Regions from separate parts of the Enterobacter sp. RHBSTW-00994 genome, predicted to be linked through region 2. Evidence: predicted binding sites of a transcription regulator. Region 2 holds the regulator's gene; each other region holds the start of a gene.

Region 1 (10,816 bases), 430 kb from region 2:
AACAAATACCAGCAAAATTAAACGCTCATTCCTGCAAAAAATGCGTTTCACATTTAAACCAGGTCAAATTCACTATCTGTGCCAGAACGATCTCTACATAAAAGATACCGACAATTACTTTGAGTCATGCGCCTGAGATGCGGGTAAATACTTACCCGTTGTTCACAATCACGATCCCACCGTGGTCATAACGATAATGACAATGCGCATACTCTAGCGGTGTGCCATCTTCCAGATAGATAACCTGCTCAACCTCCAGAACCGGATCGGTTTGCTCACAAACCAGGTGCTGCATGTCCAGGGCATTCGGCTTGAGTGCACGCACAACACGGTATGATCCCATAATTTTGAGCCCTAGCGTTTCTTGCACATAACGGAATACCGAGCTTTCGAGGTGGCTTTTGTTCAACCCCGGAACCAGGTTCAGCGGCATTACGGTTGAATCCAGCGACATCGGCTCACCATTCAATAAACGCAGACGGACAAAATCATAGACTGGCGCATCACCGTTTATCATCAGGGATGCCTGCTCTTTCTCGTTCGGGAAACGCAGTTCAAAGTGCACAACCTGGCTTGTGACTGTTCCAAGATGTTCCCATGTTTTTGTCGCCCCAAAATAGTCACTACCAGAGAGATCCCATTGCGAGAGTTGCAGGAAATTCTTACGAATAAACGTCCCCTGCCCCTGACGGGTATATACCAGACCTTCGACAATCAACTGGCGCATCGCCTGTTGAATGGTCATACGGCTGGTACTGAACTCCGCTGCCAGCGCAAACTGGTCTGGCAACGGCTCACTAGCGGCATACTGCTGGCTGATAATGCGTTTCTTGATTTCCCGTGCAATGGTGATGTACTTAGCCGCCATCGTCCTTTCCTTACAATTAGTTTTCTATCCCGCTGTTTTTTAACGCCACTCTCTCGGCAATTTTGAGGAAAGGCAGGTAGAAGAATACACCAAATACAATGATTGCCAACTGCACCACCACCGCCCGCCAGTCCCCTGCCGTCGCCAGCCATGCGCTAAGAATGGGCGGTGTCGTCCAGGGGATCATCACCACACAGCGCGACATCCATCCCAGCGTAGTGCATAGCCAGGCAACGTAAATGCCAATCGCTGGCAGCAGGACAAACGGGATCATCAGCGGCAGGTTAAAGACAATCGGTAAGCCAAAGATAACCGGCTCATTGATATTGAATAATCCCGGCGCCAGGGATAACCGCGCCACCTGTTTTGCAGATTTTTGCCGCGAGAAGATAAAAATCGCCAGCAGGAGTGAAATGGTGCTCCCGGTTCCGCCCACCATACCGAATGTTGGGACAAAGATGTTATTGATGATATGAGGAACAGGCTGGCCGTTAGCAAAAGCCAGCATGTTCTCATTCGTATTGATGAGCAAAAATGGCTCCAGCACCACACTGTTCACCACTGACTGGTGAATACCCAACGTAAACAGGAAGTTAACAAAGCTATAGATAAAAATAGTACCGGGCAGACTGGTATTAATTAGTCGTAAGGGTTGCTGAATAAAGGTGGTGATCAGGTGGATCAAATCCGTATGCATCACATTCGCCAGCAAGGCGGCCAGCACCGCAAATAAAGAGAGCGTGAGGATAGTCGGGATCAGTGCGGTAAAGGATTTGCTGACCGCCGGAGGGACATTCTCCCCAAGTGAGATCTGCAACGCTTTTAACCGCGAAATGGCAATAAAGACCTCAGTGGAAAGGAGGCCAATCAGCACTCCGGCAAAAATCCCGGTGGAGCCTATATTGGCAAACGTCAGCACCTGCGTGACGTTCACCGTTGTCTGGCTTCCTACGGGAGTCAGTTGCAGATGCATGGGCATCATAATGATAAAACTGCTGACGGCGATCACCACTGCCGAGACCGGATTGTCGAAATCTTTGTTGCGCGCCAGCGACCAGGCGATCATCGGAGCCAGCAACAGCGCCGCTATATTCAGCGTACCGTTGATAATAGCCTCGCCCCACACCTTAAACTGTGTCAGCGTGTCGCCCTCAAAGATCCAGGGAAACACCACATTGTTCACCAGCACTGCCAGGCCCGCCAGAATAAAAATCGGCATTACCGTGGCGAAGGCATCACGCAGGGAGCGAAGATGCACCTGGTTTGCCAGGCGTGCTGAAAACTCAACAAATCTGTCGACAAAAGACTGCATATTCGGTGTTATTTTTGTTTCAGACATAGCGGATATTTCCCATTTATCAGTCACAAAAACGGCCCGGCAGCGTACAACTTACATCTCGCGTCCGTTGGTATGGATAACCTGTTTTAACCACGCATAACTCTTTTTCGGCACGCGTTTAAGGTCTTTCAGATCATGGTTTTCGCGGTTCACATAGACCACGCCGTAACGTTTACGCATATCCCCCTGCGAACTGAGAATGTCGATCAACCCCCAGCCAAGGTAGCCAATAACCTGCGCGCCATCTTCAAACATCGCGGCCTGCATCGCCTCAAGGTGCTTACGGTGATAATCGATACGGTAATCGTCCTCGATCGGGTGAATCCCATCCCATGATTCAATCACCCCAATACCGTTTTCAATCGGGAATACCGGCATGCGCCAGTCGTTGTAATAGCGCGTGATAATGGTGCGAAAACCAAGAGGATCAATTTGCCAGTTCCACTCTGTTGCTTTCAGGTAGGGATTATTTTTATCGCCATAAAGCAGGTAATCGTTCACCGGCGTCCCGTCAGGGATAGCATCGCTGTCGAGGGTTTTACTGGCGTAGTAACTGAATGCCATGTAATCGTTTTTGGTTCTTGCCAGCAGAGCCAGATCTTCAGCACGATAGATATCACTAAAGCCAAGCTGTTCTACCACCGCCATGACCGCCGGGCTGTAGCCCTGGCCTGCAAAAACGCGCAGCAGGTTCTGGTTGAGGAATTCGTCGTACTGTTGTGCACAAAAAATATCGCGCGGTTTGCAGGTTGCCGGGTAAACCAGTTGATGTGCCAGCATACCGCCCATTAACTGCCCCGGTCTGGTCTGATGCAAGTACTCGGTCAATGCCATATGCGCCACCATCGTGTGGTGCTGAAGCTCATACAACTCGCGCAGGGTTTTCTCCCCTTTCATATAGCCGGAGATCCTGAAGGCTTCCGGCATATGGAAAATGTTCTGCTCGTTGAAGGTCAGCCAGTACTTCACGCGGTCGCCGTAGCAGTCGATCATCTTTTTGCCGTAGCGGATAAACGCCGCCATCACACGGCGATCGTTAAAACCGTTGTATTCCTGTGCCAACGCCAGTGGCATGTCAAAATGATAGAGACAAATCATGGGCTCAATGCCACGGGCAATCAGATCGTTAATAAAACGATCGTAAAACGCGATCCCTTCGTCATTGAACTCGCCATCACCCTGAGGGCAAACGCGGCTCCATGCGATCTGGAAACGGTAGCAATTCATGCCCAGATCCTGCATCAAATCGAAATCTTCCCTATAACGATGGTACGAGTCTGTCGCCACTTTCCAGTCAGAGGTATTCTCAGCGGCCTCGCGAATGTCATACACCGACATTCCCTTTCCGCCTTCATTCCACGCCCCTTCCGTCTGCATGCTGGAAACTGAATTTCCCCACAAGAAATTAGCTGGCAGTGATTGATTCATGGTCTCTCCCTATATGACTAGTCATTTAAATATTATGACTAGTCATATAGACAAGAATGAAAAACCAGGCAAAAGAAAGGATCGTTTTTTGTGAGCCGTATTAAATAAAAAAGCCGGATCCGCTATGCGGACCCGGCCTGAAAGCACGTTATAAAATGACTACTGCGCGAGCTGGTTGCGACGATACTCGCCCTGGCGTTCCAGCATCCAGCCTGGATATTCACGCGGCAGAGCACTAACCGTATCAAGTTGTTTTAGCTCTTCTTCGCTTAGACAAACGGTGGTTGCTGCAATGTTGTCATCGAGTTGTTCCGGGCGTTTTGCGCCAATGATGACGCTGGTGACCACTTTTTGATGCAGCAGCCATGCGAGCGCGATTTGCGCCACCGACACACCTTTACGGTCAGCAATCATACGCATCACATCAACCGCATCGAATGCACGATCTTTCTCCACAGGCGGGAAATCAAACTCCAGACGACGCCCGCCGGCTTCACTCTGACCATCACGGCCATATTTACCGCTCAACAGCCCTCCAGCTAACGGGCTCCAGACCATCAACCCAACGCCTTCACTTTGCATCATCGGAACCAGTTCGCGCTCCAGATCACGCCCGGCAATGGTGTAATAGGCTTGCAGCGACGCAAAACGGGACAGACCCAGGCGCTCGGCAATCCCCAGCGCCTTCATGATTTGCCAGGCTGCCCAGTTCGACACACCGATATAACGCACATGACCCTGCTGGACCAGATTATCCAGAGCGTACAGCGTCTCCTCGATGGGAGTGGCTGGGTCAAAACCATGTAACTGGTAGAGATCGATATGATCGAGCTGTAAACGACGCAAGCTCTCTTTGACGCTGTTCATGATGTGGAAACGCGAACTGCCGCGTGAGTTCACCCCAGCCGTCCCTGTTTCACCAAATACTTTGGTCGCAACCACAACATTTTCACGCGGGATATGGAGATTTTTCAGCGCCTGACCCGTGATCTCCTCAGAGCGGCCCTCCGAGTAGACGTTTGCGGTATCGATAAAGTTAATGCCAGCATCCAGCGCACGGCCCACCAGTTGGTCAGCCTCACGCTGCTGCAACTGGCCTATTTTTCCCCACATGCCGCCTTCACCACCAAAAGTCATCGTGCCAAGGCACAACTCAGAAACAAACAGACCGGTATTGCCCAGTTTTTGATAACGCATACAACGCTCCTCGCAATGTTCGTTCGATGGGTACAGGAAGAGTTATACCTTCCCGCCCCTCATTGCGAATGTGGCGTTTCTGTCTATTTCTTGCCCATTTCTCTAAAGTAGCAGGAAGCCAATCAACGCGGCCCAGACCAGCATGGGCAGCGACCACAGATGAAAACGCCACCAGATGCGACGATCGTTGGCCATACGCAGGGCAATCAGATTTGCCAGCGAACCCGGCAGAAGGCCAAATCCGCCGACGTTAACCGCCCAGGCCAGCAAGGTCGAAGCAGGCACATAATTAAGCAGTAAAATGGTTGCGGGAACATTGCTGATAAACTGCGACAAGCCCATTGCCGTCAACCACAGACCGGTTTGCGACAGGCCCGTAACACTATGCAGGGCGTTTTGTAATGCAGGCAACTGAATCAGCAGATGCACATCGATAAACATCGCCATAAACACCAGCAACAGCGTCCAGTCGACGCTGACCAGGACGCGACTTGCGAGGAACAAAAACCCACACGCAACCAGTAGAACGCCCGCCAGCTCTTGTTTCATCTCCAGTGCCGTGAGGAAAACGATATACAGTGCCAGACAACTCCACACCAGACGCGGCTGCCACTGTGGGGCTGTATTACTGCTATGGTACTGCAGTTTTTTAGCCGGAAACGCAAACCAGCAGACCAGCAGCAGTGAGGCCATGACCGCCAGTGCCAGCGGCATCATCTGCCAGGTAAATGCGGCGAACGATAGGCCAGAGCGGCCCCAGAGCAAAATATTCTGCGGATTTCCAATGGGCGTTAAGAGTGACCCGGCGTTCACGGCCAGAGCTTCAAAGATGATCAGCCGCGTGACCGGAATGGCACAAAGCTTACGTAGCGTGAGAGTGAGCGGGACAACAATGAACAGCGCCACATCGTTGGTCAGGAATGTCGACAGCAGTGCGGCTGACAATACCATGAACAACGCCAGCTTGCGCTCAGTGGCAAAACGGCGGACAGTTTTACGTCCCAGTACATCAAAATAGCCACTGAGCTCCACACCTTTGGTCAGCATCATTAACCCGCTGAGGGTAATTATCGTCCGCCAGTCGATAGCAGCAGGCCAGGTGTCAGGTGCAAACGGAACAAAGAAACTTAATCCTGCACCAATGAGTAATAAAAGATGGAAAAAACGATCGCGGGCAAGTGCCCGCAGTCCTGGGATACTCATTCAACAGAAGGCCCATACTTAAGGGTAAATTCACGGAACTTCACCAGCGTCTCTTCGCTCACATGATGTTCCATCCCTTCCGCATCCCGACGCGCAATCTCCTGGCTTACGCCCAACACCAGTAAAAAGTTTTCGACTATCTGATGACGCTCACGACTCGCGTGCGCCAGCTTCTCACCCTCTGGCGTTAAAAATACACCTCTCCAGGGGATCATCTCGATTAGACCAACAGAAGCCAGACGCTTTAACATCTTAGCGACTGTTGGCTGCGAAACACCCAAACGTGCTGCCATATCAACCTGCCGTGCTTCCCCGACTTCACGAATCAAGTCGGAAATCAGCTCAACGTAGTCATCAATCAGTTCACGACGGTGTGCTTCCCTGACCTGACGAAATCCTTCGACATGCTCTTCAACATTAACCAGTTGCGTCGTTTTTTTATTTGTTGGCTTACCTGCGCGACGGTTCATTGTGCTTCCTCAATGGGGTGACGCTTCCAGCGCCGTATAACGAGAGCGCCATTGTAAACCATCGCGGAACAAGCACAAAAAATTAACGAAATAGCCGTAGCTATACAATATAGCCTGTGCTATATCTGTATGTAATGCAGTCATCCTTCACGGATCGAAGGGATCAAAAATCAGGAGGTCATATGAACGAATTCAAGAGGTGCATGAACGTGTTTACTCACTCTCCCTTTAAAGTACGCTTAATGCTGTTGAATATGCTGTGCGATATGTTTGGCAACAAACCACAGCAGAACGATAAACCATCCCACTAAGCGGCGTCGCGGTACGCCGCTTCATTTTTTCGTCACAATTCTCGTGCAAACTGCGCGTTTACCTCAAATTTCCCGATCTTTTTTACGGATTTGTAATCCCCTTCGCAAAACATCTGCTTAGCAACTGTTGATCTTATTTATCGCTCGCACTATCTTCTTGCAGCCCTGCACAATTTGCGGCTCGCTGAAGCGGACCCTCATTCCCTCTCCACGCACTGTCAGGCAGGTTTTGACCCTCGACGCCAGGGTTAGCACATGGCGTTTTTATGATAGTGACCTATGAATTTAACCCTGAAAGAAACACTTGTTACCCGCAGCCGGGCCTTAAGCCCGTGGACGGGATTCTATTTTCTGCAATCACTGCTGATTAACTTTGCACTTGGTTATCCCTTTAGCCTGCTGTACGCCGTCGCCTTTACGTGCGTACTCCATTTGCTGTGGCGTGGCACACCCCGAGTGCAGAAGATAGTGGTAGGGATCTGTTCGCTGATCGCGGCACTTTATTTTCCTTTTGGCCAGGCCTATGGCTCGCCAAACTTTAATACCCTGCTGGCGCTGCATTCCACCAACATGGAAGAGTCGACGGAAATTCTGACCATCTTCCCGTGGTACAGCTACGTAGTAGGTCTTTTCATTTTTGCACTCGGCGTCATCGCCGTTCGTCGTAAACCGGAAGAGAAAAAAGCATGGGGAAAAGTTGAGAGCCTGTGCCTGGTGTTTAGCGTGGCAACCTTTTTTGTCACGCCGGTTCAAAATCTTGCCTGGGGTGGCGTATTTAAGTTCAAGGATACCGGCTATCCAGTGTTCCGCTTTGTAAAAGATGTCGTGGTCAATAACCAGGAAGTTCTCGATGAACAGTCGCGAATGGCAGAACTGTCGCAAATGAAGGACACCTGGAACGTACTGGCCGTTAAACCGAAGTATCACACATACGTGGTGGTCATTGGTGAAAGCGCTCGCCGTGATGCGCTGGGTGCATTTGGTGGCCACTGGGATAACACACCCTTTGCCAGCTCGGTGAATGGTTACCTGTTTACCGATTACATTGCGGCCAGTGGTTCCACGCAAAAATCGCTGGGATTAACGTTAAACCGGGTAGTTGATAATAAACCGCAATATCAGGATAACTTTGTCACGCTGGCAAACCGTGCAGGTTTCCAGACGTGGTGGTTCTCGAACCAAGGCCAAATTGGCGAATATGATACCGCTATCGCCAGCATTGCAAAACGTGCTGATGAGGTTCAGTTCCTGAAGAATGGTGATTTTGAAGCCGATAAAAACACCAAAGACGAAGCTCTGCTGAAAATGACAGCCCAGGTTTTTGCCACGCAGCACACGCAGCCACAACTGATCGTTCTGCATTTAATGGGCTCACATCCACAGGCTTGCGATCGTACTCAGGGGAAATACAACGAATTCGTTCAATCGAAGGAGACGTCATGCTACCTCTACAGCATGACGCAGACGGACGATCTGCTAAGTAAGCTGTATGACCAGTTGCGTAATACCGGTGACAGTTTCTCGATGGTCTATTTTTCTGACCACGGGCTGGCATTTAAGGAACGCGGAAAAGAGGTTCAATACCTGGCGCACGATGACAAATTCCAGCAGAACTTCCAGGTTCCCTTTATGGTGCTCTCCAGTGATGATAAAGCCCATCGTATTGTTAAAGCACGTCGCTCTGCGAACGATTTTTTGAGCTTCTTCTCACAGTGGACGGGGATTTCCGCCACGCAAATCCCTAACGATTATCGTTTTATCTCCGGGCAAAAAGCCCCGCCAGTTTACGTTACCAATTTTAAGTTACAGAAAGTTGACTATAACCACCTGGGCACGGATATCTTCGATATAAAAAGTCGCTGATTTGTGCAGCCTGTCCCTTCTCCTGCGAGGGGACAAATACTATAAAACGGCAACCTTCGGGTTGCCATTTTACTTTTACAGACATAAAAAAATCCGCCACATTGGGCGGATTTTTTACTGGCTCACCGGAGTGATTAGAAGCGGTAACCTACACCCGCGATCCAGGTGCCAACGTCAACGTTGCGGATACGGCTCTGCTCATAGGAGAAGTCCAAAGCAACGTTTTCAATTGGGTTGAACTGCAGGCCTGCGCCGTAGGAGAAGCCGTAGTCGCTGGTGCTTGCAGTGCGGTTAGCAGATTCGTTTTCAGTCTGCTGGAATTTACCGTAACCCACACCAACAACACCGTAGATGCTTGCCCAGTCGTTCAGACGGTAAGCTGGACCTGCGGTGATACCGTAGTACTGGCTTTTATTGTAAGCGCTGTCGTCGAAACGGTCTTTTTCAGTGTAGGTAAAGGAACCGATCACACCCAGCGGGCTGTTGTCCTGCTCGTAGCGGTATTTCAGGTTGAAACCGTTAGCTTTGTTCATCACGCCCTGCATATCGCTCTGAGCGTAACCACCGGTAACGGTAGAAGTAGCAGCTACAGCAGTACCTGCGGAAACAGCCAGAACAGCGGCCAGTGCTGAAAGACATGCAATTTTTTTCATAACCACCTCAAATGTGCTTCAAGTAAATCCGTAAGTTTTAAATATATCAAAAATTCTTGTGAAACTCTTTGTGATTCGTAATGTCTAAAGGAGCCTTTCCTGTAACAGAACATTTCCAGAAGAAGCTATCTCCTTCAAATAACATAGAATTCCCACTTCAAAACGCTAATACTGCGCGCCCTTGTCGCTACATTCATCCAGATTATTCCTAATCTGACAGCTGATAAATCCATCAACGCTTAACCATTTTACGGATTTCACACGTTTTTTTTTCAACGTAGTCTCAACCGTTGCAGCATATTTCTATTACACTGCGGCTTTTACTTCATTTGACATAAATTGACAGGAGAAAGGATGCCAGGGTTACCCCGCAAAGCATCGGTCTGGTTGCCGATCGCTGTAATACTCATCGCCATGTTGTCCATCCAGAGCGGCGCATCGCTTGCGAAATCACTCTTTCCGCTTGTTGGAGCTCCGGGCGTCACAGCGCTGCGTATTGCCCTTGGTACACTGATACTCGTGGTCATCTTTAAACCGTGGCGGCTCCGCTTTAAGAAAGAGCAGCGTTTGCCTCTGCTTTTCTACGGGCTGTCATTGGGAGCGATGAACTATATGTTCTACCTCTCTATACAGACCATACCGCTTGGGATCGCCGTTGCGCTTGAATTCACCGGCCCGTTGGCCGTTGCTCTTTTTTCGTCTCGTCGTCCGGTGGACTTTATCTGGGTGGTTCTGGCCGTTCTGGGATTATGGTTCCTGCTGCCACTGGGTCAGGATGTCTCGCAAATTGACCTGACCGGCGCTGCACTCGCGTTGGGTGCTGGGGCGTGCTGGGCCATCTATATCCTCTCAGGTCAGCGAGCCGGAGAAGAACACGGCCCGGCAACAGTGGCGCTGGGTTCATTAATTGCTGCCATTATTTTTGTGCCACTCGGAATGGCGCAGGCTACTGCATCTATCTGGCAATGGTCAGTCATGCCGATCGGAATAGCTGTCGCCATTCTGTCAACAGCACTTCCCTATTCTCTGGAGATGATTGCCCTGACCCGCCTGCCCACACGTATTTTTGGTACGCTAATGAGCATGGAACCTGCACTGGCGGCTATCTCAGGTATGGTCTTTCTGGGTGAAACCCTGACATTCACTCAGACGCTGGCACTCTGTTCGATTATCGCCGCATCGATGGGGTCGACGCTCACTCTGCGGCGCGAAAGTAAAGTTGAAAAAATAGATATAAATTGATGCGCATGATTCTGCATGGCAAATTTGCCATGCAGAATAGAGGCCATAATGAGATCACGTATTATTTACTAACACTTCTGTTATTATTTTAAAATAAAAACCGTACGTTCACGCAGCATAAACAAAATGTTCCACACGTTAATAAAAATTAACTAACTTATTGTTTTTATTTAAATAAACACTTCAACTCACTTCTTACTATTAAACTGATAGGCAGCACCAAAACCACATACCTCAAGTCT
Region 2 (10,816 bases):
GGACTGTCTCGGATTTCACCAGCGACATCGTGATTTATTGCAAAAAGCGCTGGATGTACCGGTCCTGTTATCCAACGTGCTGATGGCACGTCTGGCATCAGAATTACTGGCGTAATGATTTTGCGTGACAGGTTATGAGCATGGCCCCTATAGTGGATTTTTATCCAAAGATATAAGGGCCAGTTCATGCTTCAAAGTAACGAATACTTTTCCGGTAAAGTGAAATCCATTGGTTTTACCAGCAGCAGTACTGGCCGCGCCAGTGTTGGCGTAATGGCAGAAGGGGAATATACCTTTGGCACTGCGGAGCCTGAAGAGATGACGGTGGTAAGCGGTGCGCTGAATGTATTGCTGCCAGGTGAGACTGAATGGAAAGTGTATGCTGCCGGACAGGTGTTCAACGTACCTGGTCACAGTGAATTTCATTTGCAGGTTGCCGAGCCAACCTCGTATCTGTGCCGTTATCTGTAAGATTGTTCCCCTCTCCTTTACGGGAGAGGGGAACAGCGTTAGCGCTGCGCTTCCCCGCCTAAGCCTTCTACCAGACTCTGAATCAAGGCCGCCAGTTCGCCAGTCATCAGGATAAAGTCCGCGTCAAAGCGTTGGGCAAAATCTTCGCGGTCGATATCTTCGTTCTGGTCACGAAGTTCGTCGCAGAACTTCAGACGTTTCACGGAACCGTCGTCGCACATCACAAACTGGATGCGTTGCTGCCAGTCCAGTGCCAGTTTTGTGACGACTTTGCCTGCTTCAATGTGTACGGCTATTTCGTCGCTCACCAGATCCTGTTTTTTCGCGCGGATCACGCCGCCATCTTCAAGCAGAGCTTTCAACTCCGCTTCATCCAGCAACTGGAAGCCCTGGGCAGCACTGCCGCTACGTACCCACTCGGTCAGCGTCAGCTCAATAGGCGTTTCCATTGCCAGTGGGACCACGGGTAAAGAGCCGAGGCTTTTACGCAGCAGAGCCAGGGTGTCTTCTGCCTTCTTGGCACTGGCGCAGTCGACCATGATCAACCCGTTTACGGTGTCGATCCACATCATGGTTTGATTGAAACGGCTGAAGGCACGCGGCAGCAGCGAGTGCAGAACTTCATCTTTCAGCGAATCTTTTTCGGTTTTTTTCAGCTTACGACCCTGTTCGGCCTCCAGCTTGAAGATCTTCGCTTCGAGCGCCTGCTTAACCACCGGCGTTGGCAGGATTTTTTCTTCTTTACGGGCGCAGACGATGATTTGACCATTGGTCGTGTGGGTCAGAGCATCGCTTTGTGAACCCATCGGAGGAACCCAACCGGTTTTGGCCATATCCTGGCTACCGCAAGGGGTAAACGCATAAGCGGCTAACTGTTTTTCCATCTCTTCTGCGCTCAGCGAGACGTCGCGGCTGAGACGGTAAACCATCAAATTTTTGAACCACAGCATGATAATTTCCACGGCCTTGTCGTTAAATCAGCGGGCATGATAACGAATTGTCGCATCGCTTGCATTGCTAATCGGGTAGCTGGCTTCTACTCTGTTGATAATCAAAATAAAGAGGAGTGCCTTGTGCGTATTGGTATTGATTTAGGCGGAACCAAAACAGAAGTCATCGCACTGGGCGAGCAGGGGGAACAATGGTTTCGCCACCGCCTGCCAACACCGCGTGATGATTATCGGCAAACCATTGAAACCATCGCATCGCTTGTCGACATGGCAGAAAAAGCAACGGGGCAAACAGGCACTGTTGGGATGGGGATCCCCGGCTCTATTTCGCCTTACACGGGCGTGGTGAAAAATGCGAACTCTACCTGGCTTAATGGTCAGCCTTTTGATAAGGATTTAAGCGCTCGTCTTAACCGTGAAGTCCGTCTGGCCAATGATGCCAACTGTCTGGCCGTTTCTGAGGCCATTGATGGCGCAGCGGCGGGCGCGAAAACCGTGTTTGCCGTCATCATTGGTACGGGCTGTGGTGCGGGGGTGGCGTTTAATGGGCGCTCGCACATCGGGGGAAACGGTACTGCGGGTGAATGGGGGCATAACCCTTTGCCATGGCCGGATGACGATGAGCTGAAATATCGCGCTGAAGTGCCGTGTTACTGCGGTAAGCAGGGCTGCATTGAGACCTTCATCTCAGGAACCGGGTTTGCTACCGACTACCGTCGCCTGAGCGGTCATCCGCTGAAAGGCAGTGAAATCATGCATCTTGTTGGGGAAAACGATCCCATTGCAGAGCGTGCGTTAAGCCGTTATGAGATGCGTCTGGCGAAATCACTGGCACACGTAGTGAATATTCTGGATCCTGATGTGATTGTGTTGGGCGGTGGGATGAGTAACGTCGATCGTCTGTACACCACAGTACCGAATCTGGTGAAACAGTGGGTGTTCGGTGGAGAATGTGAAACGCCTATCCGCAAAGCGGTCCACGGAGATTCCAGCGGCGTGCGCGGCGCGGCGTGGTTGTGGCCGGAATAAAAGCAAAACGGCAACATTTTTATGCCCTCTCCCAAAGGGAGAGGGCCAGGGGGAGGGCTGCAGACCGAACAGATCTACCCCACCATCACTCCACCGAAAACGCTTTATCCAGCTTGCTGTAACCTAGTCCGTTGATTTTTTTCACTTTGATCTGCACCGGAATGCGCTCTTTCATCGCCTCCACATGGCTGATAACGCCGATGGTTTTCCCGGTGGCGTTTAAGGCATCCAGCGCATCCAGCGCGGTGTCCAGCGTTTCGCTATCCAGCGTGCCGAATCCTTCGTCAAGGAACAGCGAATCGATCCGCGTTTTGTGGCTGACCAAATCGGAGAGTGCCAGAGCCAGGGCAAGGCTCACGAGGAAGCTTTCCCCACCTGAAAGCGTGCGCGTATCGCGAACTGCATCTGCCTGCCAGGTATCAACCACTTCCAGCTCCAGTGCATCGCTGGCTTTACGTTGCAGCAGGTAGCGCCCGTGCAGGCGGTTGAGCTGCTGGTTAGCAAGCCACACCAGGTTATCCAGGGTCAGGCCCTGGGCGAACTTACGGAAGCGATCGCCTGTGCTGGAGCCAATCAGCGAATTCAGATAGCCCCAGTCGTCGGCAAGGTGAGCGGCCTCTTCAATCTGTTGCCGTAACGTTTGCTGATGCTGGCGGTTATCACTGTCCTGTTTCAGTTGCTGGCGAATTTCACCCTGGCGGGTAGTATTTTCGCGCAGGGTGAGTGCGATGTGTTGTAACTGCGCTTGTAGCGTGACGGTGTCAGATTCCAGCGCATCAGGGCGATGCTGCTGATGCTCATGCAGCTGCTGATTCGCCTGACTGGAAAGTGCGGTGGCTTGCTGGAGTTGGTTATCCAGGGTTTGTTTTAGCTGTTCCAGACGGCGCAGGATATCGTCATCAAGCAGTGCTGCCAGGAAAGCCTCCTGATTGGCAAATACGCTTGCCGTAAGCGCCGCCGAAAACTGTGCCTGAGCGTGTTGAAGGCGTTCGCTTTCCAGATTTTCCTGCTGTTGCAGCGTTGTTAGCTGGCTTTGCAAGGATACGCACGTATTGTGGATCTCGCGCCAGTTCTCCGGGATATCGGATTCTGCTTCAGCGCTATCCCTCTCAGGAAGCGTATCAAGCAGCGGCGTCAGGGCGTCGATACGCGCTTGTATTGCGTTTTGCTGAGTTAGTTTTTCCTGCCAGCACGCAAATTCGTTCTCACGTTCTGCCAGCCAGGACGTTTCTGTGCCTTCGGCGGGTGCGCTCAGTGAAAGGGGATGCAGAGCCGTTTCCAGCGTAAGGCGGGTTGCCTCAATCTGTTGCTGGCACTGACGTTTCTGCGCTTCCTGTTCGTTGAGCTGGTTTTGCAGCCCCAGACGCTGGCTCAGCAGATAAAGCTGGCGTTCAAAGTGCTCCTGCTCATCTATCCAGGAGGCGATATCATCCTGAATATTCAGTGTAATATTCAGGCTAGCGCACGCCTCTAACCACTCCTTAGTGAGCGCTTGCTCTTCCTGAGAAAGCGTCTGTAGCTCTTCCGTTTCACGCTGGATCTGGCTGGTCAGGGCATTTACCTGCCCGAGTATCAGCAACCCTTCTTCTTTCAGGGCTGCAACCTCTTTCTCCATCGCATCACGGCGGCGCTGGTTTTCGGAAAGCGCCAGTGCCTGGTATTGCGCCACTGCCGGATGTTCGGTTGAACCGCAGAGTGGGCAGGGTTTCCCGGCCTCTAGCCGCGCCCGGTGGCTTTCAAGATCTTTAATTGTCTCTTCGTGCTGACATAACGTTTTAAGATCCTGGTAATGCTGGTTTTTTTCTTTGAATTGTTGTCGGCGTTGCGCCAGGGTTTCGTTAAGTTTTGTCTGTTCCGTCTGTGCTTTTTGTACACTTTCGCTGTTGTGGGCAAGGCGTTTTTGCAGTGGCTGATAGCGGGCATGAAGCGTAGTCAGTCGCTGGCGCGCGGCGCGGGACTGCGTTTGCTGCTCCATAGCGGCCGCAACGTCATCGGCTGACAACGTGAGAGTGTTTTCCGGTAACTCAGCGAGCTTCCGACGCAACTCCGCGAGACGACTGGTGATTGTCGTTAGCTGGTTTTTATCGCGATTATGCTGGGAAAAATGTGCCCGCCAGCCAGCAATTTCCTGTCCCCACAACCGGAAACGGTCATGCTCTGCGAGCCACTGAGTGAGTACGTTTTGCTCAGCCAGCCCTTGTTCGCGCGCGCGCAGCGCGCCGTGACGAATACGCGCCCGCCGTGCCACAGTGGACTGTAAGCGAGCATTTACTTCGGTAATTTGCTGTTTTGTCTGAGCAAGGCGCGTGGCTTGTTCTTGCTGATGCGCCCAAAGGGGACGTAATTGCGCAGCAGGTTGCGCCAGTTGTCGTTTTTCCAGATCGGGTGCGGCATCGGCGAGGGCCTGTTGCGCCTGTTGCTGCATTGCCACCGCCCGCTGTTGTTCGCGTAAAAGCTCGTCGTTACGTGTAAGCCATTGAAACGCTTTCTGTTGGCTTTGCTGCTGCGCCAGCAGGGTTTTCTCTTCGTCTGTAAGTACCTGCAAACTGTCCAGCAACTGCTGCTGTTGCTCCTCGCTTAGCAGCACCACACCCGCGGCCTGCGCTTCACGCAATTCAAGCTCACTGCGCGCTGCTTTGTGTTTCTCAAATACCATTGCGGAAATCTGGCCGTAGATCTCTGTGCCGGTTAACTCTTCCAGTAATTCGGCGCGCTCTTTTGGTTTGGCGTTGAGGAAGGCTGCGAACTGGCCCTGAGAGAGCAACATTGATCGGGTGAAACGACCATAATCCAGCCCGGTCAGCGAGGCGGTCAAATCCAGTTTATCTTTCACTTTATCGGCGAGGATTTTACCATCTTCACACTGTGCCAGCTCGACGCGGGGCGCTTGTAAGTTTCCGTCTGGTTGATTCCGCGCGCGGTTCTGGCTCCAGAATGCGCGATAAGCCACACCTTTCACTTCAAACTCGACTTCCGCCAGACATTCAGCAGTATCACGTGTCATCAGGTCGTTTTGCGATTGTGACACGGTATTCAGACGAGGTGTTTCGTGGTACAGCGCCAGGCAGATGGCATCGAGAAGGGTCGTTTTCCCCGCTCCTGTTGCGCCAGTAATGGCAAACAGTCCGTTGCTGGCGAATGGTTCGGCGGTAAAGTCGATTTTCCACTCACCTTTCAGGGAGTTGAGGTTTTTGAGACGCAGGCTGAGAATTTTCATGCGTTTTCATCCTCGTCATTAAGCGCATGCAGGGTATGGGTGAACAGTTCGTTGAGCCGCGCTCGTTTTGCGTCGTCGATCTCTTCCTGAGATAAACGTCGTTCAAACACCTCTTCAACCCGGAGTTCACTGAGCGTTTCACGTTGTGCACTTTGCAGTATTTTCTCGCGCTGTTCGCGGCTGCGACGCACCAGCAAAACCTCTACCGGCAGGTCTTCCGTCAGCGCCTGAATCTTACGCTGCATATCATGCAGGTAGTCATCGGTAGTGATTTCAATATCGAGCCAGACGGCAGGATGCTGCGCCACGCCACGCCACTGTTCCAGTTGAGCGGTGATGGCCGCCAGATCGCCTTTCAGCACGGCCAGCGGCTGAGTCACAGGCACGTCCAGCGTCTCAACAGCGCTGAGTTTGCCGTCGGAAAAGCTCACCAGGTGTACGGACTTTGCTTTGCCTGTTTCATCGAAACTGAGCGAAATGGGAGAGCCGCAGTAGCGAATGTGTTCGCTGCCGCCAATCATCTGCGCCCGGTGAATGTGCCCAAGGGCAATATAATCGGCAGGGGGAAAGTTTTGCGCCGGGAAGGCGTCGAGTGTTCCGATATAAATATCACGTACAGCATCACTTTTGCTGGCTCCGACGGTGGTCAGATGCCCGGTTGCAATCACGGGAATAGCCTGTTCGCCGCGCAGTGCGCAAGCCTCAATGTATTGCTGGTGATAGTAGTCAGTGATGGCCTGTAATAAATGCTGCTGCTTTTCGCTGCCGGAAAACCCGGCCTGGCTTTGTACGATGTCGCGCGGGCGTAAAAAAGGAATCGGGCACAGCACCGCACCTGGCGTACCGTCGCGTTTTTTCAGGATCTGCGGAGCGTGTCCGGCGTTTGCGACGACGGTCGTGTTCAGAAATGCGAGGATATCTCGCGACTCGTTGAGTGTGGCGACCGAGTCATGATTACCAGCGACTATCACCAGATGGCAGCCTGTTCGCTGGAGATGCACCACAAAACGGTTGTAAAGTTCTCGCGCATAACTGGGTGGGGAACCTGTATCGAAAATATCGCCCGCCACGATGATCGCATCCACCTCATGTGACTGGGCTGTGTCCAGCAGCCAGTTCAGGAACGCTTCATGTTCAGCGGCGCGGCTTTTGCTGTAAAAGTTTTGACCCAGATGCCAGTCCGAGGTGTGAAGTATGCGCATAACAGATCCATGGCGAAAAAAGGAATGGGCGATTATAAACTTTCAGGAGCAGGAAAATAACCGCTGTAATAAAACAACAGTTTGCCATTTGTAGTGGTCATGTTTTTCATAAATCTGTCATAAATCTGACGCATAATGACGCCGCATTACAAACTTGTAACTTACATAAGACAGGGCAAAGTATGGCGAGACGTATTCTGGTCGTAGAAGATGAAGCACCTATTCGTGAAATGGTGTGCTTCGTGCTCGAACAAAATGGCTTTCAGCCGGTTGAAGCTGAAGATTATGACAGCGCGGTGAATCAGCTGAATGAACCCTGGCCCGATTTAATTCTGCTTGACTGGATGTTGCCTGGCGGCTCTGGTCTGCAGTTCATCAAACACATCAAACGTGAAGCGATGACGCGTGATATCCCGGTTGTGATGCTGACGGCGCGTGGTGAAGAGGAAGATCGCGTTCGTGGTCTTGAAACGGGGGCGGATGATTACATCACTAAACCGTTTTCGCCTAAAGAACTGGTGGCACGCATCAAAGCGGTAATGCGCCGCATTTCACCTATGGCAGTGGAAGAGGTGATTGAGATGCAGGGCTTAAGCCTGGATCCTACTTCGCACCGTGTCATGACAGGTGAAAATCCCCTTGATATGGGACCGACTGAATTCAAATTATTGCACTTCTTTATGACGCATCCAGAGCGAGTATACAGCCGTGAGCAGTTGCTGAATAACGTCTGGGGAACTAACGTGTATGTCGAAGACCGGACGGTCGATGTGCATATACGCCGCCTGCGTAAAGCGCTGGAGCATAGCGGCCACGATCGCATGGTGCAGACGGTCCGCGGCACGGGTTATCGTTTTTCGACCCGTTTCTGAACAATGACAGGAGTGTGACGCGTGCTGGAACGTCTGTCATGGAAAAGGCTCGTTTTTGAACTGATCTTATGTTGTATTCCGGCCTTCATTTTGGGGGCTATTGTGGGCCATCTGCCGTGGTTTTTGCTGGCGGCAGTGACTGGACTGTTGATCTGGCATTTCTGGAATTTACTGCGTCTTTCGTGGTGGTTGTGGGTAGACAGGAGTATGACTCCCCCGCCGGGAAGCGGAAGCTGGGAACCTCTGCTTTATGGTTTGCACCAGATGCAAATGCGCAATAAAAAGCGCCGCCGGGAACTGGGAAGCCTGATTAAACGCTTTCGTAGCGGCGCTGAGTCGCTACCGGATGCCGTGATTCTTACCACCGAAGAAGGGACGATCTTTTGGTGTAATGGCCTGGCGCAACAGCTGTTAGGCCTGCGCTGGCCGGATGATAATGGCCAGAACATCCTGAACCTTCTACGTTACCCGGAGTTCACGCTTTACCTGAAAAAGCGTGACTTTACTCGCCCGCACAACCTGAAACTGAACAATGGCCGACATCTAGAGATCCGCGTGATGCCTTACAGCGATCAGCAGTGGCTGATGGTGGCGCGTGATGTGACCCAGATGCACCAACTGGAAGGGGCGAGACGGAACTTCTTTGCTAACGTAAGCCATGAATTACGCACACCGCTGACCGTCCTTCAGGGCTATCTGGAAATGATGCAGGAGCAAACGCTGGAGGGCGCGCCACGTGAGAAAGCGCTGCACACCATGCGTGAGCAAACGCACCGGATGGAGGGTCTGGTAAAACAGCTTCTGACCTTGTCAAAAATTGAAGCTGCGCCCTCGCTGGCGCTGAATGATACGATCGACGTGCCGATGATGTTGCGTGTGGTGGAGCGTGAAGCGCAGACCTTAAGCCATAAAAAACACCAGTTGACCTTTGAGGTTGATAACACGCTGAAAGTGCTTGGCAGTGAAGATGAACTGCGGAGCGCCATCTCTAACCTGGTCTATAACGCGGTGAATCATACGCCGGAGGGAACGCACATTGTGGTGCGTTGGCAGCATCTCCCGACAGGCGCTGAATTTAGCGTTGAAGATAACGGTCCGGGGATTGCGCCGGAACACCTTCCACGTTTGACCGAGCGCTTCTACCGCGTGGACAAGGCACGCTCCCGGCAGACAGGGGGCAGTGGCCTGGGGCTGGCGATTGTAAAACATGCGGTCAATCACCATGAAAGCCGTCTTGATATTCAGAGCACGTTAGGGAAGGGGACTCGCTTCAGTTTCGTCATTCCGGAACGATTAATTGCCAAAAAGAGCGCCTGACAGCAGGTGTGTCATCCTTCCTTTCCACGGGTCAGCTTATGCTGGCCCGTATGCTTTGCGGTCAAGCGAAACACGAATGAATTTTATACGGCTGATGGTTTTTTGTTCGCATTATTAGCCATGAGTTTTTCTTATCGTTGGTGCATTGTTCCAGTTCGTTTTCTCATGTTGGCATATTATTCTGGTTTTACGATCCCTCCTTGCCTTTAAACGTTATAAGCGTTTAAATTGCCCCCCATATACTGTCATACCGACTGTATTTGCGTGGTAAATCGAAAAACTATTCTTCGCCACGCCAGGACGGGAGCATATCCCGCTGAAATTGAGCAAATTTTCCGCTGTATTGTCCCGTCAGGGATGGCGAAAATCTCAACGTTTTCAACACCACATCCACAGGCAGTAAGGTTCTATGACCCATCACTTAAAATCGCGTGACATTATCGCGCTGGGCTTTATGACATTTGCGCTGTTCGTTGGCGCAGGCAACATCATTTTCCCTCCAATGGTTGGCTTGCAGGCGGGTGAACACGTCTGGACGGCTGCGATTGGCTTCCTCGTGACCGCGGTAGGTTTACCAGTGCTAACGATTATTGCCCTGGCAAAAGTGGGTGGCGGCGTTGATAGCCTTAGCTCACCAATCGGTAAAGTGGCGGGTGTTTTGCTGGCGACCGTGTGCTACCTGGCCGTTGGACCACTGTTTGCTGCGCCACGTACTGCGACCGTCTCTTTTGAAGTGGGGATTGCACCGCTGACGGGTGACGGGGCGATGCCGCTGTTTATTTACAGCCTGGTCTATTTCGCGATTGTGATTCTGGTTTCCCTCTATCCTGGCAAACTGCTGGATACCGTGGGCAACTTCCTGGCACCGATGAAAATTGTTGCGCTGATCGTGCTGGCAGTCGCGGCCATTATCTGGCCAGCGGGCCCTATCAGTGATGCGATGGATGCCTATAAAAACGCAGCCTTCTCGAATGGTTTTGTGAACGGTTATCTGACCATGGATACGCTGGGCGCTATGGTCTTTGGTATCGTTATTGTTAACGCTGCGCGTTCCCGCGGGGTGACCGAAGCTCGCCTGCTGACGCGTTATACCATCTGGGCTGGTCTGATGGCGGGTGTTGGCCTGACACTGCTGTATCTGGCGCTGTTCCGTCTGGGTTCTGATAGCGCGACGCTGGTCGATCAGAATGCCAATGGCGCAGCTATCCTGCATGCTTACGTTCAGCACACCTTCGGTGGCGCGGGTAGCCTCCTGTTAGCGGTACTGATTTTCCTCGCGTGCCTGGTGACGGCGGTTGGCCTGACCTGTGCGTGTGCTGAGTTCTTTGCCCAGTATCTGCCTCTCTCTTACCGCACGCTGGTATTTATCCTTGGCGGCTTCTCGATGGCAGTGTCAAACCTGGGGCTGAGCCACTTGATCCAGATCTCCATTCCGGTGCTGACTGCCATTTATCCGCCGTGTATCGTGCTGGTTGTACTGAGCTTTACGCGTCCGTGGTGGAATAATTCATCCCGAATTATTGCGCCTGCTATGTTTATCAGCCTGCTTTTTGGTATCCTTGACGGGATTAAAGCATCAGCGATTGGCGGCATGCTGCCTGCCTGGACACAACGTCTGCCATTGTCTGAACAAGGCCTGGCATGGCTGATGCCTACCGTTGTTGCGCTGATTCTGGCTGTTATCTGGGATCGTGCTGCAGGGCGTCAGGTTACCTCTAACGCGCATTAATCAACGGCAACAAAATGTTTAACCACGGG
Region 3 (10,816 bases), 1.0 Mb from region 2:
GAATCTGGATGATCCCAGTGGTTACGGTCGTATCACCCGTGAAAACGGTAAAGTGACAGGTATTGTTGAGCATAAAGATGCCAGCGATGCACAGCGACAAATCCAGGAAATTAACACCGGTATCCTGATTGCCAATGGCGCAGATATGAAGCGCTGGCTGTCAAAGCTGACTAACAACAATGCACAGGGTGAGTACTATATCACCGACATTATTGCGATGGCGTATCAGGAAGGACGTGAGATCGCTGCAGTACATCCGACACGTATTAGCGAAACTGAAGGGGTGAATAACCGCCTTCAGCTTTCCCGTTTGGAGCGCGTTTATCAGTCCGAACAGGCAGAAAAATTGCTGCTGGCTGGCGTTATGCTGCGCGATCCGGCGCGTTTTGATCTGCGCGGAACGTTGTCTCATGGGCGTGATGTTGAGATTGATACTAACGTTATCGTTGAAGGCAACGTTACCCTGGGTCATCGCGTCAAAATTGGTACGGGCTGCGTGATCAAAAACAGCGTGATTGGTGATGATTGTGAAATCAGCCCGTATAGCGTTGTGGAAGATGCCCATCTGGAGTCCGCCTGTACGATTGGCCCATTTGCACGCCTTCGTCCTGGTGCTGAGCTACTGGAAGGTGCTCACGTGGGTAACTTTGTCGAAATGAAAAAGGCGCGTCTGGGTAAGGGCTCCAAAGCCGGTCATTTGACCTATCTGGGCGATGCGGAAATTGGCGACAACGTGAATATTGGTGCAGGTACGATTACCTGTAACTACGACGGTGCGAATAAGTTTAAAACCATTATTGGGGACGATGTGTTTGTCGGTTCCGACACGCAACTGGTGGCCCCCGTTACCGTTGGCAAAGGTGTCACCATTGCTGCTGGTACGACTGTAACGCGTGACGTTGCGGACAACGAGCTGGTACTGAGCCGTGTGCCGCAGGTCCATAAGCAGGGTTGGAAACGCCCGGTGAAGAAGAAGTAGTCGATTTGTTCCTCACCTTAACTCTCCCCTTGGGGGAGCGGATATTTCGGTGCGGTGTTTTTCTCCCTCGCCCCTTTGGGGAGAGGGCTGGGGTGAGGGGATAATATAATCCTCCCCCCACCAGCAGTACCCATAAAGATAACCCCCACTCTCTACAAGGCTCGGGGGGCCCGGAAACGGGTAAATACAGGTCAGCGACAACGCATGGCATAACGCCATTATCAGGAAATCTAACTATGTGTGGAATTGTTGGCGCAGTTGCGCAGCGTGATATTGCTGAAATCCTTCTCGAAGGTTTACGTCGTCTGGAATACCGTGGCTACGACTCTGCCGGTCTGGCGGTTGTTGATGCAGAAGGTCATATGACTCGTCTGCGTCGTCTCGGTAAAGTACAAATACTGGCACAAGCAGCAGAAGAACATCCGCTGCATGGTGGCACAGGTATTGCTCACACCCGCTGGGCTACGCATGGCGAACCATCCGAAGGTAATGCGCACCCGCATGTGTCTGAACACATCGTGGTCGTACATAACGGCATTATCGAAAACCACGAACCGCTGCGCGAAGAACTGAAAGCACGCGGCTATACCTTTGTTTCCGAAACCGACACCGAAGTAATTGCTCACCTGGTTCACTGGGAGCTGGAGCAGGGCGGTACGCTGCGTGATGCGGTACTACGTGCTATCCCACAGCTGCGTGGTGCATACGGTACGGTGATCATGGATTCCCGCGATCCGAGCACTCTTTTGGCGGCCCGTTCAGGTAGCCCAATGGTTATCGGTATGGGGGTGGGGGAAAACTTTATTGCCTCCGACCAGCTGGCTCTGCTGCCCGTTACTCGCCGCTTTATCTTCCTGGAAGAGGGTGATATGGCGGAAGTAACGCGTCGCTCAGTGGAGATCTTTGATAAGTCAGGTTCTCCGGTAAAACGCCAGGAGATCGAATCGAATCTGCAATATGACGCGGGCGACAAAGGCGCTTACCGTCACTACATGCAGAAAGAGATTTACGAACAACCTAACGCGATCAAAAACACCCTGAGTGGACGTATCAGCCATGGTCAGATTGATCTGAGTGAGTTGGGGGCAAATGCCAACGAACTGCTCTCGAAAGTTGAGCATATTCAGATTGTGGCCTGTGGTACGTCTTACAACTCGGGCATGGTTTCCCGTTACTGGTTTGAAGCGCTGGCGGATGTGCCGTGCGATGTCGAAATCGCCTCTGAATTCCGCTATCGCAAATCAGCTGTGCGTCGTAACAGCCTGATGATCACCCTTTCCCAGTCTGGTGAAACAGCGGATACCCTGGCGGCATTGCGTCTGTCCAAAGAGCTGGGTTATCTCGGTTCGCTGGCGATTTGTAACGTACCGAGCTCCTCTCTGGTGCGTGAATCCGATCTGGCGCTGATGACCAATGCAGGCACTGAAATTGGTGTGGCATCGACTAAAGCGTTTACCACTCAGTTAACCGTTCTGCTGATGCTGGTGGCGAAATTGTCGCGCCTGAAAGGGCTGGACGCGTCCATTGAGCATGACATTGTTCACGGTCTTCAGGCGCTGCCGAGCCGTATTGAGCAGATGTTGTCGCAGGATAAACGTATTGAAGCACTGGCTGAAGATTTCTCTGACAAACACCACGCATTGTTCCTGGGGCGTGGCGATCAGTATCCTATCGCGCTGGAAGGCGCGCTGAAGCTGAAAGAGATCTCGTATATTCACGCTGAAGCTTATGCGGCAGGCGAGCTGAAACACGGCCCTCTGGCGCTGATTGATGCGGATATGCCGGTCATCGTTGTTGCACCGAACAACGAACTGCTGGAAAAACTGAAGTCCAACATCGAAGAAGTTCGTGCCCGTGGCGGCCAGCTGTATGTCTTCGCCGATCAGGATGCCGGTTTTGTCAGTAACGACAATATGCACATCATTGAGATGCCGCATGTGGAAGAGGTGATTGCACCAATCTTCTACACCGTTCCATTGCAGTTACTGGCTTATCACGTCGCGCTGATCAAGGGCACAGACGTTGACCAGCCACGTAACCTGGCGAAATCAGTAACAGTAGAATAATCACGACAGGCTCCACCTTCGGGTGGGGCTTTTTTACCCACTCCGGCTTGTTTTTAATCAACTCTTCCTCGCTTTTATTTATGACAATCTGTCATATTCAGCTACTTTTTTTAGTGTCACGGAAAGAAAATATTTCTGAAAACGTACTGTCATGTTTGTGGTTAACGTGATGATTATTAATGCTTATTTTGGAGAATCCTAAGTGGGATTTTCAATGTCATAAAACTGTCATATTTCGTACATTTATCTGTCACCTGTTTGTCCTATTTTGCTCATCGTAGCCACTTAAACAATGATTTACGAAATCCTTGCAGGAGACATTATGAAAGTTATGCGTACCACTGTCGCAACTGTTGTCGCCGCGACCTTATCTCTGAGCGCTTTCTCTGTATTCGCAGAAGCAAGCCTGACTGGCGCTGGTGCAACCTTCCCTGCGCCGGTGTATGCCAAATGGGCAGATACCTACCAGAAAGAAACCGGTAACAAGGTGAACTATCAGGGTATTGGCTCCTCCGGTGGTGTTAAACAAATTACCGCTAACACGGTCGATTTCGGTGCGTCAGATGCTCCACTGTCTGATGAGAAACTGGCTCAGGAAGGCCTGTTCCAGTTCCCAACCGTTATTGGGGGTGTGGTTCTGGCGATCAACCTGCCAGGCGTGAAGTCTGGTGAGCTGGTGCTGGATGGCAAAACGCTGGGTGATATCTACCTCGGCAAAATCAAAAAATGGGATGACGAAGCGATTGCTAAACTCAACCCAGGCCTGAAACTGCCAGCGCAGAACATCGCTGTCGTTCGTCGTGCAGACGGTTCCGGCACATCTTTCGTTTTCACCAGCTACCTGGCGAAAGTGAACGAAGAGTGGAAATCTAAAATTGGTTCTGGCTCTACCGTTAACTGGCCGACTGGTCTGGGCGGTAAAGGTAACGACGGTATCGCCGCGTTTGTACAGCGCCTGCCTGGCTCTATCGGTTACGTAGAATACGCTTACGCTAAGCAAAACAACCTGGCTTACACCAAGCTGTTGTCTGCTGACGGTAAAGCGGTAAGCCCAACCGAAGAGAACTTTGCGAATGCAGCCAAAGGCGCTGACTGGAGCAAATCCTTCGCTCAGGATCTGACTAACCAGAAAGGCGAAGGTGCGTGGCCAATTACGTCCACGACCTTCATCCTGGTTCACAAAGATCAGAAGAAACCAGAGCAGGGTACTGAAGTGCTGAAGTTCTTCGACTGGGCATACAAAAATGGCGGAAAACAGGCTAATGACCTGGATTACGCAAGCCTGCCTGATAGCGTGGTTGAGCAGATTCGTGCTGCATGGAAAACCAACGTGAAAGACAGCAGCGGTAAAGCGCTGTACTAACAAGATATTTTTGACGAAGATGGCGGGTGGCGTGAGCTAACCCGCCAATATTCGTGAAACGTCTAACAGAAGAGTGATTTATGGCTGCAACCAAGCCTGCATTTAACCCTCCGGGTAAAAAAGGTGACATGATTTTCAGCGCGCTGGTAAGACTGGCTGCGCTGATTGTGCTATTGCTGCTGGGCGGCATTATCGTGTCTCTGATTTTCTCCTCCTGGCCGAGCATCCAGAAATTTGGTTTCTCCTTCCTGTGGACCAAAGAGTGGGATGCACCAAACGATATTTATGGTGCACTTGTGCCGATTTACGGCACGCTGGTGACCTCGTTCATCGCCTTGCTGATCGCCGTACCGGTGAGTTTTGGTATCGCGTTGTTCCTGACGGAGCTTGCGCCAAACTGGCTGAAGCGTCCTTTGGGTATCGCCATTGAATTGCTGGCCGCTATTCCAAGTATCGTTTACGGCATGTGGGGCCTGTTTATCTTCGCCCCGCTGTTTGCGACCTATTTCCAGGAGCCTGTCGGCAATGTGTTGTCAGCAGTTCCGATTGTCGGCTCGTTGTTCTCTGGTCCGGCGTTTGGTATCGGTATTCTGGCAGCCGGTGTGATCCTCGCCATTATGATTATTCCGTACATTGCGGCCGTTATGCGCGATGTTTTCGAACAAACTCCGGTGATGATGAAAGAGTCGGCCTACGGCATCGGCTGTACCACCTGGGAAGTGATCTGGCGTATTGTCCTTCCGTTCACCAAAAATGGTGTCATCGGTGGCGTTATGTTGGGCTTAGGCCGTGCGCTGGGTGAAACCATGGCGGTGACCTTTATCATTGGTAATACCTACCAGCTCGACAGCGCATCGTTGTTCATGCCAGGTAACAGTATTACGTCTGCACTGGCGAATGAATTTGCTGAAGCAGAATCAGGGCTTCATGTTGCTGCTCTGATGGAATTGGGTCTGATTCTGTTTGTGATCACCTTTATCGTGCTGGCCATTTCGAAAGTTATGGTTATGCGTCTGGCGAAAAATGAGGGGGCACGCTAATGGCGACTCTCGAAATGCAAAGCACCGCAGAGCTGGCGGAATCTCGCCGTAAAATGCAGGCTAAGCGCCGCTTTAAAAACCGTATCGCGCTGACGCTTTCCATGGGAACCATGGCATTTGGTTTGTTCTGGTTAGTGTGGATCCTGTTCTCAACGGTTGTACGTGGTATCGATGGGATGTCCCTGGCGCTGTTCACCGAGATGACGCCTCCACCTAACACGGCGGGAGGTGGTCTGGCGAACGCCCTTGCCGGTAGTGGTCTGTTGATCCTGTGGGCCACGGTATTTGGTACGCCGCTTGGCATTATGGCGGGCATTTACCTGGCGGAGTATGGCCGTAAATCCTGGCTTGCAGAAGTGATTCGCTTTATTAACGATATCTTGCTCTCTGCGCCATCAATTGTGGTCGGCCTGTTTGTTTACACCATTGTCGTGGCTCAGATGGAGCATTTCTCCGGCTGGGCAGGCGTGATTGCGCTGGCACTACTGCAGATCCCGATTGTGATTCGTACCACCGAAAACATGCTGAAACTCGTGCCTGATAGTCTTCGTGAAGCGGCTTATGCTCTGGGTACGCCGAAATGGAAAATGATCTCCGCCATTACGCTGAAAGCATCAATCTCCGGGATCATGACCGGTATTCTGCTCGCGGTTGCGCGTATTGCGGGTGAAACGGCTCCGCTGCTGTTTACGTCGCTCTCCAACCAGTTCTGGAGCACGGATATGATGCAGCCGATTGCTAACCTGCCGGTAACCATATTTAAATTTGCGATGAGTCCATTCGCAGAGTGGCAACAACTGGCCTGGGCCGGGGTGTTGATTATTACCCTTTGCGTACTGTTGTTGAACATTCTGGCGCGCGTGATTTTCGCGAAGAAGAAACACGGTTAATTTTTTACGGCGCGGCACATCGCGGCGTCGAATGAGGAAATGAGTCAATGAGTATGGTTGATACTGCCCCGGGTAAAATTCAGGTTCGTGATTTGAACTTCTACTACGGTAAATTCCATGCCCTGAAGAATATCAACCTGGATATCGCAAAGAACCAGGTCACGGCATTTATCGGTCCGTCTGGCTGTGGAAAATCCACGTTGCTGCGTACCTTTAATAAGATGTATTCGCTCTATCCAGAGCAGCGTGCAGAAGGTGAAATTATCCTTGATGGCGACAACATCCTGACCAATACCCAGGATATTGCCCTGCTGCGTGCGAAAGTGGGCATGGTATTCCAGAAGCCGACGCCATTCCCGATGTCGATTTATGACAACATCGCCTTTGGTGTTCGCCTGTTCGAGAAACTCTCTCGTGCCGATATGGACGAGCGTGTGCAGTGGGCTTTGACCAAAGCCGCATTATGGAACGAAACTAAAGATAAGTTGCATCAGAGTGGGTACTCTCTGTCCGGGGGTCAGCAGCAGCGTCTGTGCATTGCGCGCGGTATCGCGATTCGCCCGGAAGTGTTGCTGCTGGATGAGCCGTGTTCAGCGCTGGATCCGATCTCAACCGGTCGTATTGAAGAGCTGATCACCGAACTGAAGCAGGATTACACCGTGGTTATCGTGACCCACAACATGCAGCAGGCTGCGCGTTGTTCCGATCACACGGCGTTTATGTATCTGGGTGAGTTGATTGAGTTCAGCAATACGGACGACCTGTTCACCAAGCCCGCGAAGAAACAAACTGAAGATTATATTACTGGCCGCTACGGTTGATTTGCCTTAGTGCATGTGGAGAAACCATGGACAACCTCAATCTTAATAAACACATTTCCGGCCAGTTTAACGCAGAGCTGGAAAGCATCCGCACCCAGGTGATGACCATGGGTGGCATGGTCGAGCAGCAGCTGTCTGATGCGATTACCGCGATGCACAACCAGGATAGCGAACTGGCGAAGCGCGTCATTGAAGGCGACAAAAACGTCAACATGATGGAAGTCGCGATCGATGAAGCCTGCGTGCGCATTATCGCGAAACGTCAGCCGACGGCGAGCGACCTGCGTCTGGTGATGGCGATCATCAAAACGATTGCTGAACTGGAACGTATTGGTGATGTTGCAGATAAAATCTGTCGCACTGCGCTGGAGAAGTTCTCTCAACAGCACCAGCCGCTGCTGGTGAGTCTGGAGTCGCTGGGTCGCCACACTGTGCAGATGCTGCATGACGTGCTGGACGCTTTTGCGCGTATGGATCTGGATGAAGCGGTTCGTATTTACCGTGAAGACAAGAAAGTCGACCAGGAATATGAAGGTATTGTGCGTCAGCTGATGACTTACATGATGGAAGATTCACGAACCATTCCAAGTGTACTGACCGCGCTGTTCTGCGCTCGCTCTATCGAGCGTATTGGCGACCGTTGCCAGAACATCTGCGAGTACATTTTCTACTTCGTGAAGGGACAGGATTTCCGTCATGTTGGCGGCGATGAGCTGGATAAGCTGCTGGCGGGTAAAGACCCGAAAGAGTAATCGTTGCGGCGGGTGATTCGCCTGACAAACCTGTAGGCCGGATAGCCATCGCGCTATCCGGCTTTGTTTTTTCAACGCGTAATATTCCACCCGCGAGCCTTCCACAACTCAGGCAACTGAGCCAGCTCGGTAAAGGTCGTCACTTTGGGATGAACGATCGGTTTGTTATGCGGATCGGCGCAAAAATAGAACACCTCCATCCCCGCATCGATGCCCGACTGCGCGCCAGCTGAAGAATCATCTACCAGAATGCAGTTCTCGACGTTCACATTCATGGCTTTTGCCGCATGGAACATTAATGCCGGATCGGGTTTCCAGCGCTGAATATCGTAACCGCTGAACAATTTCTCCGGGAAGTGATGCAACATCTCCAGCTTGCCCAGTGAGTGCTGCATTTTGCTGACCGGTCCGTTGGAGACCACGCACATGGGGACGGTCATCGAATCCAGAAGCGCATTGGCTCCCGCAATGACCTCCAGTTCGGAATCGAAAAGGCGTGCGACCTCGGCGCGGTACACAGGTTCCAGCTCTGTTTTTGCGAGGCTGACGCCGTGTTCATCATTAATAATGTCGATGATCTCGTATAGCTTCACGCCTTTAAAGCGTTTGAACACCTCTTCGAGATCGAGTGCGATGCCAAATTCCTGGAACATGGCAACATACGCGCGGGAACAAATGACCTCACTGTCGACAAGCGTACCGTCGCAGTCGAAAAATACCGCCTCAATTCCGGACATGCCTTTCCCTTTTCACAAGTTTATCGTTTACGTACTGCGGTTTTGCGAGACGCAATCGTTGCCGTATAAGAAAAATCAATGAAAAAAAGTATCTCGCAACCGCCCCTATTGTCGCATTTTGGTATAGGATAGCGACGAATTTTCCCTCCTTGTTCGGAAATTGATGATGAGTCAACAACACACTACCCAGACATCTGGTCAGGGTTTGCTTGAGCGCGTGTTCAAACTGCGCGAGCACGGCACAACGGCACGCACCGAAGTGATCGCCGGTTTCACCACCTTCCTGACGATGGTGTATATCGTTTTTGTTAACCCGCAAATTCTGGGCGTTGCTGGCATGGATACCAGCGCCGTCTTCGTCACCACCTGTCTGATTGCGGCACTGGGCAGTATTCTGATGGGTATCTTTGCGAACCTGCCAGTCGCGCTTGCACCTGCGATGGGTCTGAATGCATTCTTCGCGTTTGTTGTGGTTCAGGCGATGGGCCTGCCGTGGCAAGTGGGGATGGGCGCTATTTTCTGGGGCGCTATTGGCCTGTTGTTGCTGACCATTTTCCGTGTTCGCTACTGGATGATTGCCAATATTCCGGTGAGCCTGCGTGTGGGGATCACCAGTGGTATTGGCCTGTTCATCGGTATGATGGGTCTGAAAAACGCCGGTGTTATTGTTGCGAACCCAGAAACGCTGGTTAGCATCGGTCATCTGACCTCTCATAGCGTTCTGCTGGGCGTGTTGGGCTTCTTTATCATTGCGATCCTGGCATCCCGCAACATTCATGCGGCTGTGCTGGTGTCTATTGTTGTCACCACGTTGCTGGGCTGGATGATGGGTGATGTTCACTATAACGGTATTGTCTCTGCGCCACCGAGTGTCTCAACCGTGATTGGTCACGTTGATCTTGCCGGTTCGCTGAACCTTGGGCTGGCTGGGGTGATCTTCTCCTTCATGCTGGTAAACCTGTTTGACTCCTCTGGTACGCTGATCGGCGTGACGGATAAAGCAGGTCTGGCAGACGAAAAAGGCAAGTTCCCGCGCATGAAGCAGGCGCTGTTTGTGGACAGTATCTCTTCTGTTGCCGGTTCCTTTATCGGTACATCTTCTGTTACCGCTTACATTGAATCCTCTTCTGGCGTTTCTGTCGGGGGCCGTACCGGCCTGACCGCGGTCGTCGTCGGTATTCTGTTCCTGCTGGTGATTTTCCTCTCTCCACTGGCTGGGATGGTTCCACCGTATGCGGCGGCAGGTGCGCTGATTTATGTGGGTGTGCTGATGACGTCCAGCCTGTCACGTGTGAAGTGGGATGACTTAACCGAAGCCGTTCCGGCGTTTATTACTGCCGTGATGATGCCGTTTAGTTTCTCCATCACCGAAGGTATCGCACTGGGCTTTATCTCTTACTGCGTAATGAAGATCGGTACGGGCCGTTTCCGTGACCTCAGCCCATGCGTCATTATCGTTGCTCTGCTGTTTGTGCTGAAGATTGTGTTTATTGATGCACACTAAGATGCAGAAGATGGTGTCAGGTGGTGCTTCGCTTACCTGACCGATGAACGCAGTTCCCTCTCCCGGCGGGAGAGGGTTAGGGTGAAGGCAAAATTACGCTTTCACCCGCTTAATGTAATCCCCAAATGCAGTCAGCTGGCCAGAGAGATGGTCACGTGTGCTCTGATCCACCACTTCACCCGTTTGCGGGTCGACTTTATTCTGAATCATGCCACCCATAAATTCCGGCTTGTTCATCACCATTGCATCCAGGAACACCAGAATCTGGCGCAGGTGATATTGGCAGCGTGCACCGCCAATCGCCCCCATGGAGCTGGTTTGAATCAGAACCGGTTTACCTGACAAAGGTTGTTCCGGTAAACGGGATAGCCAGTCGATGGCATTCTTCAGGCCACCAGGAACGGAGTAGTTATACTCCGGCGTCACAATGACCACGCCATCGGCCTGACGAATTTGCTCTGCCAGAGCTTCTACGCTCTGCGGGAAACCCTCTTCCTGCTGAACATCGGCATCGTACAGCGGGATCTCACCAATAGAAGGCAGTGCTGAGATATCCATTCCTGCCGGTGCGAGGCTCGGCAGCGTGCGGGCAACCATCCCATTAAACGAACCTTTGCGCAGGCTTCCCAGTAACGTAACAACTTTCAACGTATCAGACATGATT

The links. Region 2 encodes PhoB, which activates phosphate uptake and scavenging genes when phosphate is short. Its sites were predicted from a motif close to CTGTCATAAAACTGNCNNAT; they were not measured.
Region 1: HV346_RS06820 (phosphoethanolamine transferase) is a predicted target of PhoB. The motif match lies at 7,070-7,089, and genes of this name have one in related genera.
Region 3: pstS (phosphate ABC transporter substrate-binding protein PstS) is a predicted target of PhoB. The motif match lies at 3,260-3,279, and genes of this name have one in related genera.

What each region holds. Positions count from the first base shown of each region.
Region 1 is NZ_CP056199.1:1,442,236-1,453,051, reverse strand. It holds gene HV346_RS06860 (glycosyltransferase family A protein) at 1-136, shown strand, start outside; gene HV346_RS06855 (GntR family transcriptional regulator) at 152-868, opposite strand; gene HV346_RS06850 (PTS transporter subunit EIIC) at 885-2,207, opposite strand; gene HV346_RS06845 (glycoside hydrolase family 1 protein) at 2,259-3,635, opposite strand; gene HV346_RS06840 (aldo/keto reductase) at 3,795-4,832, opposite strand; gene HV346_RS06835 (anion transporter) at 4,935-6,035, opposite strand; gene mntR (manganese-binding transcriptional regulator MntR) at 6,032-6,505, opposite strand; gene mntS (manganase accumulation protein MntS) at 6,688-6,816, shown strand; gene HV346_RS06820 (phosphoethanolamine transferase) at 7,096-8,679, shown strand; gene ompX (outer membrane protein OmpX) at 8,814-9,332, opposite strand; gene rhtA (threonine/homoserine exporter RhtA) at 9,687-10,574, shown strand.
Region 2 is NZ_CP056199.1:1,008,806-1,019,621, forward strand. It holds gene HV346_RS04725 (AroM family protein) at 1-115, shown strand, start outside; gene ppnP (pyrimidine/purine nucleoside phosphorylase) at 187-471, shown strand; gene rdgC (recombination-associated protein RdgC) at 510-1,421, opposite strand; gene mak (fructokinase) at 1,545-2,450, shown strand; gene sbcC (exonuclease subunit SbcC) at 2,536-5,667, opposite strand; gene sbcD (exonuclease subunit SbcD) at 5,664-6,869, opposite strand; gene phoB (phosphate response regulator transcription factor PhoB) at 7,052-7,741, shown strand; gene phoR (phosphate regulon sensor histidine kinase PhoR) at 7,763-9,058, shown strand; gene brnQ (branched-chain amino acid transporter carrier protein BrnQ) at 9,468-10,787, shown strand.
Region 3 is NZ_CP056199.1:4,866,959-4,877,774, forward strand. It holds gene glmU (bifunctional UDP-N-acetylglucosamine diphosphorylase/glucosamine-1-phosphate N-acetyltransferase GlmU) at 1-979, shown strand, start outside; gene glmS (glutamine--fructose-6-phosphate transaminase (isomerizing)) at 1,216-3,045, shown strand; gene pstS (phosphate ABC transporter substrate-binding protein PstS) at 3,368-4,408, shown strand; gene pstC (phosphate ABC transporter permease PstC) at 4,489-5,448, shown strand; gene pstA (phosphate ABC transporter permease PstA) at 5,448-6,338, shown strand; gene pstB (phosphate ABC transporter ATP-binding protein PstB) at 6,386-7,159, shown strand; gene phoU (phosphate signaling complex protein PhoU) at 7,186-7,911, shown strand; gene yieH (6-phosphogluconate phosphatase) at 7,983-8,648, opposite strand; gene adeP (adenine permease AdeP) at 8,815-10,152, shown strand; gene HV346_RS23235 (NADPH-dependent FMN reductase) at 10,246-10,812, opposite strand.